3 regions of the Anaeromassilibacillus sp. Marseille-P3371 genome follow, and region 2 is predicted to be linked to each of the others. Evidence: predicted binding sites of a transcription regulator. Region 2 holds the regulator's gene; each other region holds the start of a gene.

What was found. The regulator LexA, encoded in region 2, represses DNA repair genes until DNA is damaged. The targets are predictions, from matches to a motif close to CNAACANNTGTTNG.
Positions count from the first base shown of each region.
Region 1: the regulator LexA is predicted to act here: its motif matches at 4,441-4,454, upstream of dinB (DNA polymerase IV).
Region 3: the regulator LexA is predicted to act here: its motif matches at 2,588-2,601, upstream of dinB (DNA polymerase IV).

Region 1 covers NZ_LT835157.1:1,055,656-1,063,295, forward strand. Annotated here, with positions in the region: gene clpB (ATP-dependent chaperone ClpB) at 1-150, shown strand, start outside; gene B9Y59_RS03445 (IS3 family transposase) at 628-1,371, opposite strand; gene B9Y59_RS03450 (imidazolonepropionase) at 1,421-1,651, opposite strand; gene B9Y59_RS03455 (5-bromo-4-chloroindolyl phosphate hydrolysis family protein) at 2,014-3,162, shown strand; gene B9Y59_RS03460 (toxic anion resistance protein) at 3,184-4,329, shown strand; gene dinB (DNA polymerase IV) at 4,467-5,684, shown strand; gene B9Y59_RS03470 (PPC domain-containing DNA-binding protein) at 5,773-6,192, shown strand; gene B9Y59_RS03475 (Dabb family protein) at 6,206-6,505, shown strand; gene B9Y59_RS03480 (hypothetical protein) at 6,649-6,987, shown strand; gene B9Y59_RS03485 (ABC1 kinase family protein) at 6,962-7,640, shown strand, end outside.
Region 2 covers NZ_LT835157.1:2,932,536-2,940,175, reverse strand. Annotated here, with positions in the region: gene B9Y59_RS12380 (5'-methylthioadenosine/adenosylhomocysteine nucleosidase) at 38-742, shown strand; gene B9Y59_RS12375 (cyclase family protein) at 844-1,428, shown strand; gene lexA (transcriptional repressor LexA) at 1,516-2,100, opposite strand; gene B9Y59_RS12365 (M23 family metallopeptidase) at 2,675-3,412, shown strand; gene B9Y59_RS12360 (adenine nucleotide alpha hydrolase family protein) at 3,817-4,254, shown strand; gene B9Y59_RS12355 (undecaprenyl-phosphate glucose phosphotransferase) at 4,438-5,832, shown strand; gene B9Y59_RS12350 (EpsG family protein) at 5,961-7,139, shown strand; gene B9Y59_RS12345 (EpsG family protein) at 7,200-7,640, shown strand, end outside.
Region 3 covers NZ_LT835157.1:1,915,739-1,923,378, forward strand. Annotated here, with positions in the region: partial or broken gene B9Y59_RS16180 (ATP-binding cassette domain-containing protein) at 1-735, shown strand, start outside; gene B9Y59_RS07635 (RNA polymerase sigma factor) at 895-1,449, shown strand; gene B9Y59_RS07640 (DUF4367 domain-containing protein) at 1,446-2,156, shown strand; gene B9Y59_RS07645 (helix-turn-helix domain-containing protein) at 2,255-2,485, shown strand; gene dinB (DNA polymerase IV) at 2,623-3,861, shown strand; gene B9Y59_RS07655 (hypothetical protein) at 3,873-4,121, shown strand; gene B9Y59_RS07660 (SOS response-associated peptidase) at 4,132-4,695, shown strand; partial or broken gene B9Y59_RS07665 (anaerobic ribonucleoside-triphosphate reductase) at 4,733-4,849, opposite strand; gene B9Y59_RS07670 (hypothetical protein) at 4,888-5,112, opposite strand; gene B9Y59_RS07675 (leucine-rich repeat domain-containing protein) at 5,109-5,852, opposite strand; gene B9Y59_RS07680 (hypothetical protein) at 5,852-6,634, opposite strand; gene B9Y59_RS07690 (hypothetical protein) at 6,848-7,081, opposite strand; gene B9Y59_RS07695 (PF13754 domain-containing protein) at 7,113-7,439, opposite strand; gene B9Y59_RS07700 (Ig-like domain-containing protein) at 7,436-7,640, opposite strand, start outside.

The DNA of each region.
Region 1 (7,640 bases), 1.9 Mb from region 2:
CCAATTTATGGTGCACGTCCGTTAAAACGCTTTATTCAGAGCAAAGTAGAGACGCTGATTGCAAAAAAGATCCTTCAAGCGGATGTCAAACCGCGTGAAACGCTTCTTGTGGACTACGATGGGAATCAACTTGTTGTAAAAAATATGTAATTGGATAGGGTCATTAAAGGAAAGCCACTGTGCGATAAAAGCTTTGTCGCACAGTGGCTTTTATTTTTTCAACCTTGAAGTAGTCTGTTTTAGGACTGTGAGATATAATAAAATATCTAAAAACTTCTTGTATAAAGCGTGTATTGATTTTATAAAATCACCAATATATAATATAAAATAAGATATATAAGTAATTCAATTAATGAAAAGGGGACGAAAAATAAACGAAGGGTTCTACTCGCATGTGGGTTCTGATGGAGAGAAAAGAAAGGATGGTTTAATTGACCTGAACAGCCCCAGATTGTGCGGACAGTAGAAAAAGAGCCCTGGTAGGAAAATTGAGTTTTAAGTGGAGAGGCATCGTGCAAGTGGCGCCTCTCCAGTCTTTAACTGGATGCGCTCGTGGTTGTAAAAGTGGATATAGCGGCCAATCATCTCGTTGGCATCTGAAAAGCTGGCCGGTTTGCGGCGGTAAATTCATTCTGTTTTGAGGATAGAGAAGAAATTTTCCGCCATTGCGTTGTCATATGGGTTTCCGCGTCTTGACATAGATGGCGTAATGCCGTATGTTTGAGTTAGCTCAAAATATGCTTGTGAGGCGTACTGAGCACCCTGGTCGCTGTGGAGCTGCCACTCCGCAGCGACCTTCTTTTTCTGCTGATTCATGGCCAGACGAATGGTGTCCAGAACCAGATTCACGGTTTGTTCTGTTCCAGTCTTGTAAGCCACGATACTGTTGTCATAGAGATCCCGGATCATGGACAGGTATAGCACGCCCTGTTTGGTATGGATGTAAGAGATGTCTGTTACCCATTTGCTGTTAGGCTTGTCTGCATAAAAGTCCCTGTTTAGAAGATTCTTGTACTTGTGTACCTGCTGCCATTTCCTGCGTCGGCGGATTTCAGACAACAGGTCATACTTCTTCATGATCCGCAGCACTGTTTTGGGATTACAAAAAATATTCTGACGTTTCAGCCATAACCACATCCGCCGATAACCGTAGGTACGAAAGCTGCGTTCCCGCTGATGTGCGATGAGTTTCGCAAGAGCTGCATCCTTCTCCCACTTACCAAGGCGATGGACGAAGGCATAGTAGCCGATTCTGGATACTCCGAAGAATTTGCACATGACTGCCACAGGATACTCTGTTCTGTGACGATATATGACGTGATATTTTACTCTTGCCCTCACTTCCTTCCTGCGCAATGCAGAAAATCCCACAGCAACTGATTCTCCATGCGCAGCCGTTGAATCTCATAGGCCTGTTCAGCTACATGTCTCTTGGCGCGGCATCTTTCCTCGACCGTCCTTTGAGACGTGGAAAGATACCGGCTTCCAGCTTGCGTTCTTTTCTCCGTTCCCGTTCAAGTAGCCTTTTTACCACCTGCTTATCTTGAAAGCCATAATACTCCGCCACTTCCCGCTGGGTCTTTCCCTCTGCCAGCATAGCCCTGATCCCAGGTAACAGCGCCTGAACATGGGTGTAATTCCGTTTCTTCATGACAAGTCCCCCTGATGTAGTCTATTTTCCTACACCAGGGGGCTTTTGTCACTGTCCGTTTTTACTGGACCTGTTCACAATTTAGCGGTATCCTTTTAGAAAACAATCGTGTATATCGCTTTAAGTGTTGCGTAGAGAGCCTGTTCACATTACTGGCTTCCCGTCTAGGATTTCAGCTCTTTGCTGTTTCCCTGCCGTTTCGTTTGATTCGTAAAGAAGGGGACGATTTATCTAGGAACCTTTTCCAAAATGGTTATATGCGGCATGATTCCCACAGGAGAAATGTTGTTATTTTTTAGGGAATGCGATATAATGAAACCGGTTTTATTTTGGGGACATCCCCTGGTGTGGAGGAACACCGCATGATTGATAAAGATTTTTTTGATCATTTAGAGGAACAGATTCATCAAACGGTTCAGGATGCTTTGAATCTGAAAGAAACCGTTGTTCATACGGTGAGGGAAAATGTAAACGTTCAAAAAGGACCGGTACCGCCAACCAAATCGGTTCCCCAAAAACGGTATGCATATCCGGTCCGGCCAGTCCGTGTCATGAAGGACCAGATACGAATCCGTAAGGCCCCTTCCGGCTCAGTAGCAGGGATCATTATGGAGATTATCGGACTGGTTGGCGCAATTTCTACGGGGCTGGCGTTTATTCTTTTGGCACTGATTTCCGTATTATTTGGCATGCCTTGGACTGCTTTTGCAATTTCTAGTTTTGTTATTGTTCCGTTGTGCGTAGGCTTTTCGGCACTGGCAATCTGTGGAGTGCGCCAGGTGCGTCGAAAGAGGCGTTTTCAAAGATATCAGGCCCAGTTAAACGGCGGCACATTTTGTTCTTTAAAACTCCTGGCGTCGGCTGTAGACGAGTCAAAGTCCTTTGTTGTACACGATTTGCGTAAGATGATTCGGGATGGTTTGTTCCCGCAAGGGCATATTGATGAGCAAGAAACCTGTTTCATCGCGACGGATGAGACGTATCGCCAGTATTTACAGGCGCAGGAGAGCGCCCGTCGCCGGCAAGAAGAGGAGCAAAGAAGAAAAGTGTCCAGTCCCGACGGACCTACAGAGTTGGAAAAAGTGATTGCGGAAGGGCGTGATTATCTTTGGCAGATTCGCGAAGAGAATCACGCGATATTCGAAGACGTGTTTTCGCAAAAGCTATCCCGCTTAGATGCAGTATCCACGAAAATCTTTAACCATGTAGAGGCACATCCCAAAAAACTTCCAGGCATTCGCAAATTTATGCAGTATTATTTGCCTATTACCTTAAAATTGGTGAAAGCTTATCGGGAATTTGGAGAACAGTCCATCCAAGGAGAGAACATTACCCGGGTAAAGACGGAAATTCGCGATACATTGGATACGATCAATATTGCCTTTGAAAATCTTTTGGACAGCCTGTTCCAAGATGATGCACTGGATATTTCTACAGACATCTCTGTATTGGAGACGATGCTTGCACAGGAGGGGCTGACCGGGGATACGTTTCATCAGAAGAAACCGTAAATTCGATTGGAGGTACTTGTTATGGACGAGACTTTTCAGGAGCAGCCCATGTTGACCCTCGAGCCGTTTGCAGATGAACAGCCTGCTTCCATCGAGAAGGTACAGCCTGTGCAGACATCTACAGAAACGCCAATATTCGATGAGCGTAGCTTAACGCCGGAAGAACGCCGGATGGTGGACGATTTTGCGGCCAAAATTCAATTGAGCAATTCCAATATGATCTTGCAGTATGGTGCAGGCGCACAGAAAAAGATGGCAGACTTTTCAGAGGATGCGTTGAGCAACATTCGTACAAAAGACCTTGGCGCAGTAGGAGAGATGCTTTCCAGTGTTGTTACAGAATTAAAAAGCTTCGATGTAGAGGAAGAGGAGAAGGGATTCTTTGGTTTTTTCAAACGGAGCGCAAATAAAATGACAGCCTTGAAGGCTAAGTATGATAAAGTGGAGGCCAATGTCGAAAAGATTTGTGCGGTGTTGGAACGACATCAGGTGCAATTGCTCAAGGATGTTGCGATGATGGACAAGATGTATGAAATGAACAAGGTTTATTTCAAGGAATTGTCCATGTATATTTTGGCAGGCAAAAAGAAACTTACGCAGGTTCAGCAGGAAGAACTGCCTCTCCTGGTGGAGAAAGCAAAACAAACCGGCCTGCCGGAAGACGCCCAGGCAGCCAATGATCTTGCTTCTCTTTGTAACCGCTTTGATAAGAAGTTGCACGACTTGGAACTCACCCGAATGATATCCATCCAAATGGCGCCAGAGATTCGGTTGGTGCAGAGCAATGATACCCAGATGTCGGAGAAGATTCAGTCCACGTTGGTCAACACGATTCCGCTTTGGAAAAGTCAAATGGCGTTGGCGCTGGGAATTGCACATTCTCAACAGGCGGCGCAAGCACAGCGCGAGGTAACCGATATGACAAACGAGCTGCTTCGCCGGAATGCCGCGACACTCAAAATGGCGACGGTCGAAACGGCAAAAGAGACGGAACGTGGGATTGTGGATATGGCAACGCTGCGCGAAACCAACCAAAGTTTAATTTCTACATTGGACGAGGTCATGCAGATTCAGACGGAAGGCCGCCAAAAACGCCGTGAAGCGGAGATGGAGTTGAGCCGTTTGGAGGATGAACTCAAACAAAAGCTACTGGAAATACACGGTTAACCAAAGAGTAAAGCCGCTTCGGCATGGAAATGCCGGGCGGCTTTTTTAGAAAATATTGGTATTACAAAATGAATACTGGATTTTTAAAGGGGTGCGCTTTATAATTAGAATAGAACATTTGATTGGAGATGGAACGCATGGAGCGTACAGACCGTGTTATTCTACATTGCGATTGCAACGCTTTTTACGCTTCTGTTGAGTGTTTGTTGCATCCAGCATATCGGGATGTCCCGATGGCAGTATGCGGAGATCCCGAAAACCGCCGCGGGATTGTACTTGCCAAAAATGAGAAAGCCAAACGCTTTGGCGTTCAGACAGCGGAAACCATCTGGCAAGCGCGGCGGAAGTGTCCAGAGCTGGTGCTTGCTCCACCGCATAGGGATCAATATGCCAAGTATTCAAAACAGGTAAATGCCATTTATCAGCGTTATACTGATTTAGTGGAGCCTTTTGGAATTGACGAGAGTTGGCTCGATGTGACCGGCAGTCAAAAGCTATTTGGTACTGGAAAAGAGATTGCGGACCGGTTGCGTGAAGAGGTCAAACGAGAGACTGGCCTGACCATTTCAGTTGGGGTGTCCTTTAATAAAATTTTTGCCAAACTGGGAAGCGACTACAGAAAGCCTGATGCAACCACGGTGATTTCACGGGAGAACTATTCGGAACTGGTGTTTCCTCTCTCGGTGGATGCCCTGCTCTATGTAGGAAAGAGTGCGCGGGAGACTCTGCAAAAAATGCGTATTCGTACAATCGGGGACTTGGCCCATGCAAGCCGCAAGACTTTAGTAGCGAGCTTAGGGAAGGTGGGTGGAGAATTATACGATCATGCCAATGGTCTGGATACGAGTCCGGTAAAGAGCGTTTACGAACCGAAAGAGGTAAAATCGGTGGGCAATGGTCTAACATTTAAACGTAATTTGATCGGCTGGGATGACATCCGACTGGGTGTCACTGTTTTAGCCGATACAGTTGCCGCGCGTATGCGCCGTAGTGGCGTAAAATGTTATACAGTGCAACTTAATATTCGCAATCCAAGTTTCAAAACCATTTCCCGTCAAAAGCCTTTACACGTACCAACTTTTCTGGCAAAGGAACTAGCGGATACTGCGATGGAACTTCTAACGGAATCGTGGAATCCCAACGCGCCAATCCGCATGTTGACGCTCACCGGTACAAACCTAGTACCAGCAAAAGAGGCGCCAGGAGAGCAGATGAGTCTGTTTGAACATTCCAGGCAGAAAGAGCGGAAGAAGCAGGAGAAGTTGGAGACCACTTTGGATGCCATTCGTGCAAAATTTGGAAAAGATTCCGTATCCATCTGCGGCGTTCTGCAGAATGATATAGGGGCGGATTGACTTGCATTCCAGCCGATGTCTTGCTAAAATGAGGAAAAGCAAATTCTATACAGATACAGTTTTTGGACTGGAAAGGAAAAGCGATCCAATGAAATACAGTATTTTTGGAGATACATATGTTGTACGCCTGCAAAAAGGCGAAGAGGTACTCACATGTTTACAGGAGCTCTGCCGGAAGGAATCGATCTCTTTGGGAATTGTTTCGGCGATTGGAGCAGTTAACCATGTATCAGTGGGTGTCTATCGAGTGGAAGAACAAGAATATATTGCAAAGACCTTTGATGGGGTGATGGAATTGACATCCCTTCTGGGGAATATTACCGAAAAGAACGGGGAGCCTTACCTGCATTTGCACGCCACCTTTGGGAGGCTCGATGGCAAGGTGATTGGCGGCCACCTCACGGAAGCTGTGGTGAGTGCTACCTGTGAACTGTTTATCCGAAAAATCGATGGATATGTGGGGCGTAGGCTGGACCCGGAAACAGGGTTAAACATTTTTGATTTATAAGGAGGATCTACCGATGGTCAAGCATATTGTCATGTGGAAGCTCAAGGATGAAATCAAACAAGATGGTTCAGAAGCTTTGGTCGTTTCGCTGCAAGAACGTTTCAAAGCACTCCTGGGGGTTGTACCGGGGTTGACTGAAATTGAATTCGGCGCCAACTACAACGGTGGGGAATATGATATTGCGCTGTATTGCGCATTTCAGACAAGGGCGGATCAGGACGCATATCAATCGAATCCGGCGCATCTTGCAGTGGCGGAAACGGTGCGTGCATCTACTTGTGGCCGCGCCTGTGTTGACTACGAAATCGAATGATAAAACCGGAAAGCCCTTCCCCTTATGGGGATAGTTGCTTTCCGGTTTTCTTTTTGTGCAAAGTATGTTATGATGGAGAAAAATAGATCAATCTGGGCATGCTTTCTATAAAAACTGTGTCCAAATGTAAAGGAGGAATTGCCATGTTGGCGGAGTTAGGAAACGATCTGAAAAACCTTTTGTTGGCTGGAGTAGGGGCCGTTGCAGTGACTGCGGAAAAGTCGGAGGAGCTTTTGAAAGAGCTGGTGAAGAGAGGGGAACTCACCGTAGAACAGGGCAAAGTCCTCAACGAAGAGTTGAAACATAGGATACAGGAGAAAAAGCAACCGGTCAAACAGGGTGAACCGTTGGCTGCACAAGGGTGCAGCGCGCCCTGTGTAGAGGTGGAACGGATGAGTCGAGAGGAAAGAGCACAACTGCTCAAGAAGTTGCAGGAGCTCGATGCGAAGGAACAGGATGGAAACGACAAAGCCGTTGAATAATTCCCCGGGGAACGGTAAGCGCCTGGGGGAAATCTTGCGCATTTTGGGAAGGCATAAGCTAACCCAGGGAATTACCCCGGAAAAACTGCGTGCGACGGTAGAGGACTTGGGGCCTACCTTTGTCAAGTTCGGACAAATCATGTCTATGCGGCATGACATGCTTCCTGCCGAATATTGCGAGGAATTAGCAAAGTTGCGCACAGACGTTCAACCATTGGCGTTTGCAGAAGTGCGCCGCGTGGTTGAGGCTGAATATAAGGTGCCTATGGAGGAAATCTTTTTGTCCTTTGAAGAGCAGCCAATTGGATCAGCGTCGATTGCGCAGGCACATATGGCGGTATTACGGGATGGCCGGCCGGTAGTTGTAAAAGTACAACGTCCGGGTATCCGCGAGACGATGGCCCAAGATGTGGCATTGCTGCATCGTGCGGCACGTTTACTGAATCTCACAGAAGTGGGCGACGTAGTAGATCTGAACATGGTGTTGGACGAAATGTGGACGGTTGCACAACAGGAGATGGATTTTCTGTTGGAGGCGCAGAATGCAGAGGAATTTCGGGCCTGCAATCGGGATACTGCATTTGTGGATTGTCCGGAAATTGATCACCGGCACACGACTACCCGCGTGTTGGTGATGGAATATGTGGATGGGG
Region 2 (7,640 bases):
AAAACTGTAATCTTATTAGAAATGGCGGGATGCAATTATGATCGGAATCATTGGCGCGATGGCAATTGAAGTGGAAGAAATTCTTGCGAAACTGGAACATCCACAGACGGAAACCATCAGTGGAATGGATTTTGTACGCGGCACAATCCGAGGAGTGGATTGTGTGGTCGCGCGTTGTAATGTCGGTAAAGTCAATGCGGCAATCTGCGCCCAAACGATGATCTTACATTATGCACCGGATCGAATCATCAATAGCGGCGTTGCAGGGGGAATCGGCGCGGATGTCAAGATCGGGGACCTCGTCCTGGCAGACGGAGCCATTCAACACGATGTGGATACGACGCAGATCGGCGACAAGATTGGCATGGTATCCGGTATTAACCTGGTTGTAATCCCCACCTCCTCAAATATGAATCGGGTACTTGCCGAAGCGGCTAAATGCTGTGCATATCAAGGGGATGTTCATGTCGGGCGGATTGCTTCCGGCGATCAATTTATCAGCAGCGCGGAAAAGCTACATTGGATAGCCTCCACGTTTGGCGCAATCGCCTGCGAAATGGAAAGCGGGAGCATTGCCCAAGTATGCTATATCAACGGAACCGAATATACAGCGGTTCGTTGTATCTCGGATAATGCCGACAGCAATGCCGGAGTTGACTACGAACAATTTTCAACCTTTGCTGCACATCAGACCACAGAGCTGCTTTGTACAGCGCTTCCAATGCTGGAAAAGGCCAAATAAAGCGGCAAGCAAGAATTCCCTATTGATAAGACAAACTAGATGGTCTATTTCTTTCAAAATATTACAAAAATATTACAAGAAAAGGAAGGAGGCGGAGAAGGATGAAGGTCATTGACATTTCGCGGGAGCTATTTTCTACACCGGTTTATCCAGGAGATCCAGTGCCACGCCGGGAGTTGGTGCGCCGGATGGAGCTGGGGGACTCCTACAATCTCTCCGGCTTCTATACAGGTTGCCACTCAGCTACTCATGTGGACGCGCCACGTCACTTTATCGACGACGGAAAAACCGTGGATGAGATGGAACTCTCCCGTTTTGTGGGGCGTTGTACGGTAGTAGCCGCACAAGGAATTGTCACTGGCGCGGACATTGACCGCATCATGCCCTATTGTGAGAAGATGCTGCTGTTTAAAGGCGAGGGAGAGGCCTTTTTATCCACCAGCGCTGCATTTGCACTGGCATCCGCGGGTGTCACACTGGTGGGAACAGATGCATGGAGTATCGGCGCGCCTCATGCAGAAGAGGGGCCGCATGTGGAATTACTCAGTGCAGAAATACCCATTCTAGAGGGATTAGATTTATCACAGGTCGAAGAAGGAACTTATACATTGCTTGCATTCCCTCTTTTTCTAAAAGGTGCAGAAGCTTCTCCGGTTCGTGCTGTTTTATTGGATGAACTGGATTGACCTAAAAAATGAAACAAGGCGCAGTTCCCCTCTATCACACAGGAACTGCGCCTTTTCTCGATTCCTTTATGAAAATGGAAATACGCTTCATTTATAATAACGAATGACCGCGGCGACTTTTCCGATTACTGCCACATCGGTTGCATAAATGGGCTCATAGTCGGGGTTATCGGGTTGTAAGCGAATACGGTCTGCTTCCCGGTACAGATACTTAACGGTAGCTTCATCTTCAATCAGCGCTACAATCATCTCGCCGTCTTCGGCAGTAGAAACTTTGCGCGCAACTACGAGATCCCCGTCCAAAATTCCAGCACACTTCATACTTTCCCCGCGGACGCGCAAGGCAAAATACTCATCGGCATTCTGGTTGGGAGGGCAGAAGGGGACGTACCCCTCCACTTCCTCTACAGCTAAAATCGGCTGTCCAGCCGCCACACGGCCGACTACAGGAACTTGCATGGTGGGTTGTTCTCCCGCGAGGTGAATGGCGCGGTTAAGCCCGGCGTCTCGGCTGATATAGCCTTCTCGTTCCAATGTTTTCAGATGTGCATGAACACTGGAAGTAGACTTCAATCCAGTTGCCTTGCAGATTTCCCGTACCGTCGGTGGAAGGCCCCCCTGTGCACGGCTCTTTAAGTAATCGTATACTTTTTTTTGGCTTTCTGTCAACATGTTTGCATCCTCACTTTCCTGGTGCAGCTTCCTTATAATCATTTGCAGAAGATTTTATAGAGGATTTGGAAAAATAGACAATCCACTGGGAAGGGATTAAAGAATCCATCCTCTGCACAGTATTTCAAATAAAAGTAGGTGGAAACGGATTCTTATGAACCTCATTTCACCCATCGATTCATCTCCTATATTATAACACAACCAATTGAAAAATGTAAACGTTTGTTTGCAAAAGTTTCCGAAGATTTCTTTTGAAACCAGCAATTTTTGGCAAAACACACGGAAAATCGTTCAAAAAATCTACTGAAATAGTTTAAAGAATATTCATAGCATCGTAACAACTGAAAGAGGTAAAGTGAGTATAATAAAACTCGTAATCAAGCAATGGAGCCGCACCAGAACTTGATACATGTTCTACCCTCCTCAATATACCCCTCAAGCTAAGAAGAAAGACCGAATCCGAAAGGGTTCGGTCTTTTTTCGTGTTTTCTGGAATGGGGATGGAACGTCTATTTTTACATTTACCGCATATTCCCCGGAATAGGTGGCAAAAATAGACTCGGAGGTGCAACGAATGACTAATAACCATTATCAGAAGAACCATTCATCCGGCGGGTCTTCCAAAGGCTTTTACATTGCTCTGGGCGTCTGTTTAATTGCCATCGGTGTGGCCGCCTGGACGACGTACGATAGCGTCATTAACTATGCAACACCGGAGGAGGACGTCCCATCCAGCAGCCAGACAACCGCCTTTCCGGCTAATGAGGCGGTAAGCGGGGTGCTAGAAGTACCACAGAGCAGTAGTTCAGCGGTGTCCTCATCAACGCCGTCGAGTGCCGCTCCAAGTAGCCAAGCGCCAGCTTCGAAGGCGCCTGTTTCCTCAGAGGAACCGGTTGTCAAGACGACAACGGTCCCGGAGACATTTTCCTATCCAGTCGGAGATACTGTGGTACAAAAATTTAGTATCGAAGATCTTATCTATTCCAAAACGATGAAGGATTGGCGCGCACATGCAGGTGTAGATTTTGCCGCAGAACTGGGAGACGAAGTAACGGCGATCGCGGATGGAACCGTTAAAAATGCATATCATGACGATCTGTTTGGCAATGTGGTATATATTGAGCATGGTGAGATCGGCGGCTGTTATTGCGGATTGGAAACCATGGATGTTAAGGCAGGGGACACGGTAAAAGCAGGCCAGAAAATTGGTACAGTTGGTACCACTCCATGCGAGAGTGCGGACGATCCACATCTGCATTTTGCAGTCAAGAAGTCGGGAAAATGGATCGATCCATTGACTATTTTTGAATAAGGCGCCCCCGTCAGCGCTTAGGGGCACAAAAAGCAGAGCGAAAGGGATTTTCCCCGGAACTCTGCTTTTTTGTGTTTATCATAAATGAAAATTAGAATAAATTCATAAAAATTACAAGAATGTTTCTGGAGTTATTATAGAAATTGTGATACACTAAACATAGAAAGAAAAGTACTGATTCCAAAATAGGTCTGGAATCCTGTTGAATGGATGGGGTGGCGATCAAGTTGGATGGGAATTCGGCTGTTTGGTGAATCCTTTACAGTTTATTCATGAAATGGACACTGAACGTTACCATAACTGGCGGATTTTTTACTATACTTAAATAGGCGGGGATTTACAGCCCGTGTAAGCGGCAGGTTTCCCCGGTAGGTACACAATGAGATTGACGGAAAGGAGGTAAAATGGTGAGCGACAGAGGAGCGGTTCTGGTTTGTGTTACAGGCCAGCGTGATTGTGACAGATTGATTAAAGCAGGAAAGCGAATCGCAGAAGAACGGTCGATTCCTTTGCATGTGCTATGTGTACAGCCGACTTCGGCGGGATTTGATGCCGATTGTGAGGAGTTGGAGTATCTGAGACAGACATCGCGCGATGTACAGGCAGAGATGTCGGTATATTTCCACGATGATGCCGCATTATTGGCGGTTGGGTTTGTAAAACAAATAGGAGCGACTCATATTGTGACAGGGATGGCGGAGGCCCCTGTCAACGGATTTGTGGAAGTTCTTCATAAGCTTTTGCCCAGAATTCCGATTTCGATGGTGGCAAAAGACGGAATCATATATAATATCTGCCCAGCAAACAGAAAGGCAGTTTCTGCCAGAGCAGCACACGCATAATTGCCATCGACAAGGCTAGAGAGGCCCGGCTAAACGCCGGGCCTTTTTTGATGACTTTTGAATGGCCTGTGACGGAAATTGGCAAATCAGAATTTCCTTTGAGAAACTTGCCATTTTGTCTGCAATGCCGTACAATAAACACAACCCTATGGGATTTCCCGCAGAAAGGAGAGGGACAAGCAAATGTTAAAGGAAAACCAACGAATTTTTAATATAACCATGGTCGTTCTGGATGTGTGCATCTGTTTGGTTTCCATGGTGCTGGCGTTCCTATTCCGCTTCAATGTACTCGATGGGGGACATGACCGGATTGGAATCCTCTACTATTTGCGCCTGATGGTCCTGGTAATCCCTTTTTACTTTTTAATTTATCAATATTTCGGTCTGCACGATTCGTTTCGCAGCAAGGGCTTGGTATCCGAAGTGGGGAAGATTGTACAGGCCAATGTTCTGGGAACCGTATTCATTTTTGTGTTGGTCTTTTTTTTGAAAGAAGTGAATATTTCCCGTATGGTGATCGCCCTGTTTGCGGCCTTTAACACCCTTTTCAGCTCTGTGGAGCGCTTTGCGATTCGGAAGATTCTCCGGCGTTTACGCGAGAAGGGGTATAACCTCAAGCGGTTATTGATTGTGGGGTGGAATGAGGCCTCGGGTGAATTCTACGATAAAATACTTTTGAACCGCAGCTTGGGTTATGACGTCTGCGGCTATTTGAGCAACCAGCCAGAGAGCACCGGCAGACGAACGCTTCCCTATCGTGGAACTTTTCAGGATTTAGCGAGTTTGTTGGAAGAAAAAGAGATTGATGAGGTCGTCATTTCCCTCGATTACGATGAATTCCCTGCATTGGAGGAGATCATTGATACCTGCGAAAAAGAGGGGGTCAAGTCGAGCTTACTCCCATTTTATACGAAGTATCTGCCTACCAGACCTTACATCGATGTTGTAGAGGGTTTGCCATTAATCAATCTGCGCCGTGTACCGCTCGATAATTTGGTAAATGGATTTTTGAAGAGAAGCTTTGATATTTTGGTATCCTTTGTGGGGCTGGTATTGTTGTCCCCTGTTCTGTTGGTAGTAGCGATTGGGGTGAAATGTTCTTCCCCCGGCCCCGTGATCTATCAGCAGACGCGCATCGGACGGAGGAAAAAGGAATTCACGATGTATAAATTTCGTTCGATGAGCCTGGAAAACAATGCGGATATGACGACTTGGGGAACACGAAAGGACAACCGGCGCACTGGCTTTGGCGCATTCCTGCGTAAGTATAGCATTGATGAGTTGCCTCAGCTCTGGAATGTCCTTAAAGGGGATATGAGCCTAGTTGGACCGCGACCCGAGCGTCCCTTCTTTGTAGAAAAATTTCGCGAAGAGATCCCGCTCTATATGATGAAACACTTGGTCCGGCCGGGAATTACCGGCTGGGCACAGGTAAATGGCTGGAGAGGAGATACCTCCATCGAAGAGCGAATCAAGTGTGACATCTATTATATCGAGAACTGGACCTTTCTATTTGACATCAAGATTCTGTTTTTGACCATATTTAAAGGAATTGTGAACAAAAGCGAAGATCTCTGAAAAATGTTTGCTGCTGTGTTATAATAAGAAGAACCATTTTCACAGATACAGCGGGGAGTGCCCGCGATAGCCCCTTCCCATGCATGGAGCGCTTGTGGAGAGAACACTACTTTTGAGGGGGATTGCCCGTGCAGCCCTATTATGGATTGTTGCTGGTGCTTGTCGCGTCTGGTCTTTTATTTTGTGAGCGGAAACCCAGCAGGCGAAAGGATGCCCTTTTTCTAGGAGGAGCCTCCATACTGTTGATCCTGTTTGCAGCCCTGCGTGGGGAAACGGTGGGGATCGACTATCCGATGTATCAGGCGTATTTTGAGCAAATGCATCGGGGAGGTTGGCAGTTCCTGACAGGGCCGGAGAATGAATATCGGATTGAGTTTGGTTTTAGCCTGTTGAACTATGTGGTTTCGCGGTTTACCGGGGATGTACATGTGTTTATGGCTGTTGCGGCCGCCATCCTGGTGGGCTTGGAGGCAATCGTCCTTTATCGGGATTGTGCAATCCCATGGCTGGGCATGTTCCTCTTCGTCAGTTTCAACTTTTTTGGCAATTCCATGAGTTTTATCCGGCAGTCGTTTGCGATTGCTATTTTTCTGTTTGCGATTCGATATCTGAAGGAGAAGCGGTGGCTTCCCTACCTGGGAATCGTATTGTTGGCGGCGACTTTTCACAAGTCGATTCTAATATTGCTACCCTTCTACTTTTTGGCGCAACTTCCCATTCATTGGAAGACGATCACCCTGTATGCCGGTGGTACTTTACTGGTATCGCTGCTATTTTGGCCAATCTTTCAGGTTGTCACCCGATTTGTTTACCAGTTTTATGCTACGGAAGAGGGCCTGTATTTTCTACGGGGGCGCAGTTGGCAGACGGCGCTGATTCCCGTTTTGATGACGATTACCGCGCTGCTGACAAAGAAGCTTCTATTACAGAGGAATTCACAAAATAAAGTGCTCATTCATTTAGCCTTATGTACAGGGGCATTGTTTGTACTGACCTGTCAACACTACATTTTTCAACGTATCGGAAACATTTTTTTTGCCAGTGCAGTCTTTCTTATTCCAGAGATCTTGAAGAGCATATGTGTCGAGACGGATGTGTGGAAAGAGGAGGAATCGAAAAGGCACCAAAGCGAGGCAGAACGAAAACGGCGTTTGCAGGAGCGCCGTAGAATGCAGAGTCGCGCCAATTGGCACAAGCAGTACTATTTCTATGGCGTAGGGGTAACGATCTTCTTTGGAATATTGTATTATGTCTGGTTCCTTTTGCAAAACCGTATCAACTTGATTCCATATGTCACCTTTTTTTGACATATGTCGTCGGGCCAAGGATAATAAACATCGAAAGTATTGAGAAAGAGGGCGATTCATGTGTGGGCATATGCCATAGTTGTCTTTGTTGTTTTGCTCCTAGGATTATTCTTGGGGGAATGGAGACCGAGCCGCAAAAAGGAAATCTTATTTCTATGTCTTTCTTCGGTCGTTTTGATTGTTTTTTCAGCTTTGCGTGCTACAAATGTGGGTATTGACTATTATCAGTTCTATGTCCCATTTTTTGAAAATGTCCGAAGCGGCGGTTGGAGTTTTTTGGTCAGTGATGCCAATCCATATCTCACAGAATTTGGATTCAGCCTGTTAACTTTTCTGATTTCCCTTGTAACCGGGAATGTATTTGTGTACATGGCAGTGATTGCCACCATCATGATTGGATTGACGGCATGGGTCCTTTACCGGGATTGTTCAAAGCCATGGATTGGCATGTTTATCTTTGTGGCGTTCAATTTCTTTGGAAACACGTTAAGCTACATTCGT
Region 3 (7,640 bases), 1.0 Mb from region 2:
GCGACCTATACGGGGGTATTCACCGATATAAGGGAGCTTTATGCGTCGACGCAGGATGCCAAACTGCGCGGCTTCACGTCCGGCCGTTTTTCGTTTAATGTCAAAGGCGGCCGTTGCGAAGCATGCCAGGGCGATGGTATTATTAAGATTGAAATGCATTTTCTGCCGGATGTATATGTTCCCTGTGACGTATGCAAAGGGAAACGTTATAACCGTGAGACTTTGGAGATTAAGTATAAGGGCAAAAGTATTTACGATGTATTGGAGATGACGGTGGAAGAAGGCTTGGAATTTTTCTCCAGTCTTCCTCGGATTGCACGAAAACTCCAAACGTTGCAAGACGTTGGCTTGGGGTACATCAAAATCGGTCAACCGGCAACAACGCTGTCGGGTGGTGAAGCACAGCGCGTCAAGCTGGCAACAGAACTGAGCAGGCGTTCCACCGGACGGACGATTTATATCCTGGACGAACCGACTACCGGCCTTCACATTGCAGATGTTCACAAACTGATTGATGTACTGCAAAAATTGGTGGATGCTGGAAATACGGTTGTTGTGATTGAACACAATCTTGATCTTATTAAGACTGCGGATCACATTATCGATTTGGGGCCTGAAGGAGGAGACAATGGAGGAACCATTGTTGCCACAGGAACACCGGAGGAAGTCGCAAAGATTGAAAGCTCTTACACGGGGCAATACCTCAAGAAAGTATTGGATAGGCGTTCGTTCTGATTGTTTTAAAAGGCATCCGGACTCTTTTTCTGAGTCCGGATGCCTTTTTATACTCTTTTTAAGGGCTTTATAGAGGAAGAATGTAGAAATTTGTCTTTTTTCAAGGAGATTATGGTATAATTAGTGCAAGAAAAGAGGAACCAATGGGAGGGGGATTTTATGCTTGCGACGCTGTTGTTGCTAATTGATTCGGAGGAAGACCAACGAAAATTTGAAGAACTGTACCATCAATACAAACAGCTGATGTTTTATGTGGCCAGGGATTATTTTCACAAGGAATCTGCCATAGAAGATGCGGTTCAAGAAGCTTTTATCCGCATTATTAAAAATTTTTCGAAAATAGGAGAAATAAATTGTCCCCAAACGAAACATTTTATCGTTATAGTTATTAGAAGCACTTGTATCGACCTATTACGAACAGGAAAAAGAGAGGGGGCGGCAATTCCTTGGGAAGAGGTTCCCGAGACAGAGGAACCGGAAGATCGCAGACCGGGTGTTCAGTTAGAGGAGAAAGAAGCGTATGAACAGCTCTTGGAGACGCTTCGTTCTTTACCACAGACATATCGAGATGTTATGACTTTGCGGCATATACAGAAATTGTCGCTCGATCAAATTTCCAGCATTACGGGTTTTTCCGTTGATTATGTAAAGAAGATTTTACAAAGAGGAAAGAAAAAACTGGCTAAGGCGCTGGAGGAAAAGGAGGTTATATGACTGGTTTAAGCGACGAGCTTTTAGAACGTGCTTTGATGGACCTTGCACGTGAGGAGCTAGATCATTTGCCATCGGACAAAGAACTACAAAATCAGTACCAGATTTCGAAGCGTTTTGACAGAAAAATTGTTCACCTGATCCGTGATGAACGCCGCGCACCGTGGATGCGTAGTCTTGTGCGTTATGCAAAGCGCGCCGCTGTATTCTTCCTCGCTCTGTTGATTGCTGCGGGAACAACGATTATGACAGTAAGTGCGGCGCGTGAATGGTTCTTTAAGGTTATTTCGCAGATGTTCCCAACACATACGGAACTCCAATATGGACCAACTGAAGAATCGCAAGAGGATGAACCTTTTGTAGCATATGCACCAAGCTATATACCGGAAGGCTATGAATTAAAAGACGGACCGCGTGTGAGGGAACAGACGCGCTTAGTGCAAATTGGATACAAAGGCTCTGGAAGCAGAACGATCCGATACACGCAATCTTTTGACGGGGGATCGAGCATTGATACAGAGGGTTCTCATACAGAAACGGTCGAACTGAATGGCCGTGATGCTCTGTATATTCAGAAAGAAGATACAAAAATGCTATACGGACAAATTGACAACGCTATGTTTTGGTTATATGTCCGCGACCCCGACTTGGCAAAAGACGATGTACTGAAAATTGCAGATAGTATCGTTCCCCTGGAGGAACAAAATTAACTATCTTTTGACATTTTTAACATTTTTCACAATATGAACAATTATCCGTAGAATGATCGTACATATTCGAATATTCTTCTTTTAAAGGAGGAATATTCATGTCATTTAAAATGCACTTTGGACACGACATCTATCACGTTCGCACAGACAAGCGCAAACTGACACAGCAGCAGGTTGCAGATGCCACATTCATCTCTCTACGAGAATATCAAAAGATCGAGAAGGGAGAAATCGTACCCGGCTCTGAAATTTTTCTGCGTCTTGTCTTTTTCTTGAATGTAAATATTGAGAATTACCGACAGGACGTACTTAATCGTCCCCCTTTATAACAAAAGCCCGTAGGACCTCTGTAGTTAGGGGTCCTACGGGCTTTATTGGTTCCAACATTTACCGCTTGCATTCGACCGAACAGACATTCTATAATAAAAATACAAACAATCGTTCGGAGGCGGTTCATTTGGAGCGTGTGATCTTACATTGTGATATGAACAACTTCTATGCAAGCGTAGAATGCCTCTATAACCCTAAATTGCGTGGGAAACCGGTCGCGGTAGCTGGAGATGTTGAGCAGCGACATGGGATTGTACTCGCTAAAAATTACGAAGCTAAACGCTATGGCGTGTCCACGGGGCAACCGCTTTGGAAAGCAAGGCAGCTTTGTCCGGAGATTGTATTCGTCCCTCCCCACTTTGACCGCTATCTTCATTTTTCTGCGCTTGCCAGGGAAATCTATGAGGAATACACTTGCCAGGTGGAAAGCTTTGGTCTGGACGAATGTTGGCTTGATGTTACAGGCAGTCAAAAACTTTTTGGCTCCGGCCAAGCGATTGCGGACGAACTTCGGCGGCGTATCCAATATGAACTGGGAATTACGGCTTCCGTGGGGGTCTCATTTAACAAAGTTTTTGCAAAGCTCGGCAGCGATTTGAAAAAGCCCGATGCAACAACTGTCATTACACGGGAAAACTATCGCGATGTCGTTTGGCCGCTACCCGTGTCCGACCTGCTATATGTAGGCCCCGCAACTACACAAAAATTACATCGCTATGCCATTCACACCATTGGTGATTTGGCAAATTCTCACACAGATTTTTTAAATGGATTATTGGGAAAAATCGGCCTCATGCTTTTGGGGTTTGCAAACGGTTGGGACCATTCTCCGGTCACTGACGCAGGGGTTTATCCAGCGGTTAAATCCATAGGAAATTGCACAACGGCGCCAAAAGATCTGGTCACGGAGGATGCTATAAAAATCACCCTGTTCCTCCTTTGTGAAAGTGTGGCAGAGCGGCTTCGGGAACAAAATTTTCAATGTAATACCGTACAGATTTCCATTCGTTACGCAGACTTATGGTCTTGTGATCGTCAAAAAAAGTTGGATTTTCCCGTTTATAATTCAGAAAGTATCTATCAGGCAGCCTATACGCTTTATCAAAGGCATCACCTGCCGGATAAAGCCATACGCAGCCTGGGAGTGCGCGCCTGCAATCTTTCGTTGGCAGAGCACATCCAGATTTCTTTTTTGCCCGAAATAGCCCGTGCGCAGAAGCAGGAAAACCTGGAACATGCCATCGATGATATTCGGCGGCGATTTGGACATTTTAGTATTCAAAGAGGCTTGGCTTTGACGGACCGGGAACTGTCTGCGCTCGATCCAAAGGCGGAGCATATCATCCATCCGATTGGGTTCTTACACCGTGGATAGAGGGATATACGATGGAAACACGAAAGATATATGTGGAAGTGGATGCGCATTTTGATGTTAATGGACAGCTTTTCCCTACTGCAATCACATGGGAAGACGGAAGGCAATTCGCAATTGACCGTGTTTTAGATGCGAGACGGGCTGCAAGCTTAAAAGCAGGCGGCATTGGCGTGCGGTATCGGGTGCGTATTCTCGGTAAGGAGCGATATTTGTGGTATGAGGGGCCCGGTTGGTTTGTAGAGGCTCCCGCCTCATGTTAGGAGGATTACTATGTGCGGACGATATACGTTGTTTACGGACGAGGAATACCAGGACATTCGGAAAATCATCGATGAAATAGAGCGCAAGCATGGAAGTGGCTGTGTCAAAGTAGGAGAAATCTTTCCCACCAATTCCGCTCCTATCCTGCTGGATACCGGCGCGGGCGTGACGCCCGATGTGGCCAAATGGGGGTTTCCCTCCTTCCGTGGCAAAGGCTCAATCATCAACGCGCGGTCGGAAACTGCCGCGGAAAAACGTTCCTTCCGCGAAAGCTTGATGATACGACGTTGTGTTGTACCAAGCACCGGTTTTTATGAGTGGGATTCACAAAAGCAAAAGCACCGATTCCAACTCCCCGGTTCCGGCTCTCTATACATGGCGGGACTTTATAACGACTATCAAGATGGCCGCCGCTACGTCATCATGACCACCGCAGCCAACAAATCCATTATTAACGTCCACGATCGGATGCCCGTAATTGTACCAAGCGATAAAATATACGACTGGATTACAAATACGGATGTGGCCTTCGGAATAATGAGAGGAGCCCAACCAATACTACAAATAATGTAAAAAGGTGCAGCTATCCAATTCGGATAGCTGCACCTTTTCATTTTCCGATTCCATGCTTCACCCGATCATGCTCTTCCGCGCGCTTTGCATCGTTGAAACGGTCAGTTGTCCCCACCAAATAACCGGTGATCCAGCGGATACGCTCGAAGGACACGCCCTGGCCCACGAGACCGGATTTATCTGCTTTTGGTGTCATATCTGTGTCTCCTGTCCGGTGACGATGTTGTAGGCGGCGCGGTACACATCCTCTTCTTCGGTTTCGATCGGGATGTCGGTTTCTGTGTACGTCCGCCCACTGTTAATCAAATCGATTGCATCTGCATAGCGCGCCCCGCCTCGCTCGATGTAACAGCCGATGTCAGAGTATGTGTGCATAAATTGTTTGCCTCTGATGGTAATCGCCTCTGTTTTAATCATGCTGCAACCTCCATAGTAGCTATGATATTGACAATATCTGGATAATCCTCAATCGCCCGAAATTGATCGGCATATTTTGTCCAGTTTGTTGCAGATTTATATGTGTCAACAAGCATTTTGGGGACATAAAAATATCCCTCTCCAGAATATAGAGGCCCATTATAAAAGACGGTTGTTGATGCAAGACTGCATACATTTTCCGATCTGATAATAAAAGTCTTTAACACACTACATCCCTGGAATGCGTTATTGCTAATTTCGCTCGCCGCACCAAGATCGACTATCGTTAGATTTTTGCAATTTCTATAAGCGCTGTTCCCTATTTCTGTAGCCGATGGCAAGCTTATAGATGTTATCTTTCCGCATTCGTAAAACGCGTTATTCCTTATATTTGTCGCTTTTGGCAAAATTATCGACAGCAAATTTTCCGCATACTGAAATGCAAATTTTCCTATCGTTAATGCATTAGGCAAATTTATGGATTCTAAAGATTCTGAGTGGTAAAAAGCATAATCTCGGACTTTTGTTACATTTCCGGTGTAGTTTACGAGCGTCCCCTCCACTATTTCTACGGATTTATCTTCTCCACCGCTTCCTCCACTCTCAATCTGTGCTATTTTCCCCGCATAGCTGGAAAACGGATCGCTGTCCGATACGGTTACGCCCTTTGCGGTAATCGCCGACTTTATGGCGCTCTTTGTCTCCATAAGCTTGCTGAGCTTGTCTGCAATGCTCCCCATCAGACCACCTCCCCGTTGATCTCATCAAGCAAGGCGCTGATGTTCCCGACTTCTTCCTCCGAAGCCGCTCCAATCGCTTTCCGCACGTCTTCTGGAGCTGTCCAGTACGGTGCGCCGCTGGTCCCTTGCCGTAAAAACGATCCGGCGGTTGTGGGAAATGCGAGCTGTGACAATGTAGTAGTTCCTGACGGATAGATCAGCCGATATGATGACCAACTTGTTTTTCCAGTTCCGCCTTTTGACACGCTAACGGAACTACTCAAATCAGAAGTATAGGGTTTATTCGCGCCAACTGCAATCCAATATGTACCATCATACTGCAAAAGCTGTGGGTCTCCCGAAGATAACCATGTAGTTGTATATCCGGATACTACTGAGCTGTTTGTGTAACTATAGCGGCGCCGAATACCTTTTGCACCCAATCCATTGATATTTAGCGTAGGTGTGGAACTCGAGCTCACCCTATGCGGGATAATTGTAATTAGCATACCAATAGTTAGTTCTGTGATGCCATCTATCGTGGCCGTAAATGCACTTCCAGTCCCCGCTGTTGTAACAATAGGGATTGCCGCGCCCGCCTGCATAGTCCCTGTCACAAGCCCGTCTTTGGTAATCGCCTTTTTCCCCTCCGCAATGTCTGCGGCGGTCGCATCCGCTTGTGCCTGCGCGGTCTGCCATCCCTCTATAGCAGCATCTACTTCCGCGCCTGTGTGCGTCAGTAGATATGTCCCTGTGTTCTCTTGTCCGCCGGGACCCGCTGCCCGTGTCATATTGTTTTCCAAGATAATAAACCTCCTATCGCTTGATCGATCTCCCTACCAGTATATGGGATTGTATAGTCTCGTTTGTCCGCTGTGTGGAGTTCTAAGCCGGCTTTATCACAAAGAGTCGCCCCGGAAGACTCTTGCAATACTCCGTATTCCTCTATGCCAATCAAAACCAAATACCCCTGACCGGTTGATACAGGATTTGGAGTGATCTGCGCAGACGTAATCTTAACGGACATCCAGTATCACCCTTACCTTCCGTGTCTCTGGCGGTATCTCATAGGTGATTTCCAGCGTATAAGCCCCTGTTTCTTGTGGCTCTACTAAAACGCTTATACGCCCTTTCTCTACCTCACAGGTCCCTTCCTGTTCAGGCTTTCCCTTCAAATTCTTTGTAAGCGTCCATTCTGCGTGCGGGATAACCACGGGTCCAGGCTGTCCGCTTCGGACTTCCAAGTCCACATACTTGTCCTCCCCCAATATCCAGTTGCGTTTATACACTGGTAGCACAACAACACCCCTTTTTGATCGTGACTAGATACCTTTCATCCATTAGTTCTGCCTGCACCCGTTCTGACAATAAAATTACCCTATAGGGGTCTTCTTCCAGACAGACGCACACTAAGCGGCTGTTCTGCATATACAGGACGCCGGACCAATAGGTTTGTTCCGCCGCGGCGTTTTCTGCCCAAAACTCACACGCGTATTGCCCGTCGGTCAGGTCGGCGGGAACCGACGCTTGCCAGTCCCCGCCCTCCACTTGCCTCAAGATCAGGTTGTATTGGTCGGCGTGTCCCCACACCTTTACTGCACTACTCATACAACCGTTACTCTGATTGTATACGTTGCACCTGCATCCACTGGATTCGGTGCAATTTCTACTTTGGTAATCTTCGGCGCGGTTGTGTTGAGTGTAACCGTCCGTGTAATCGCAGTTGTTTTTCCTGCACGATCGGTTGCCGTTACAACAATGGTATTCTCTCCCTCTTGTAGGGTAACCGTCTTGCTCCAGGTGCCGGAA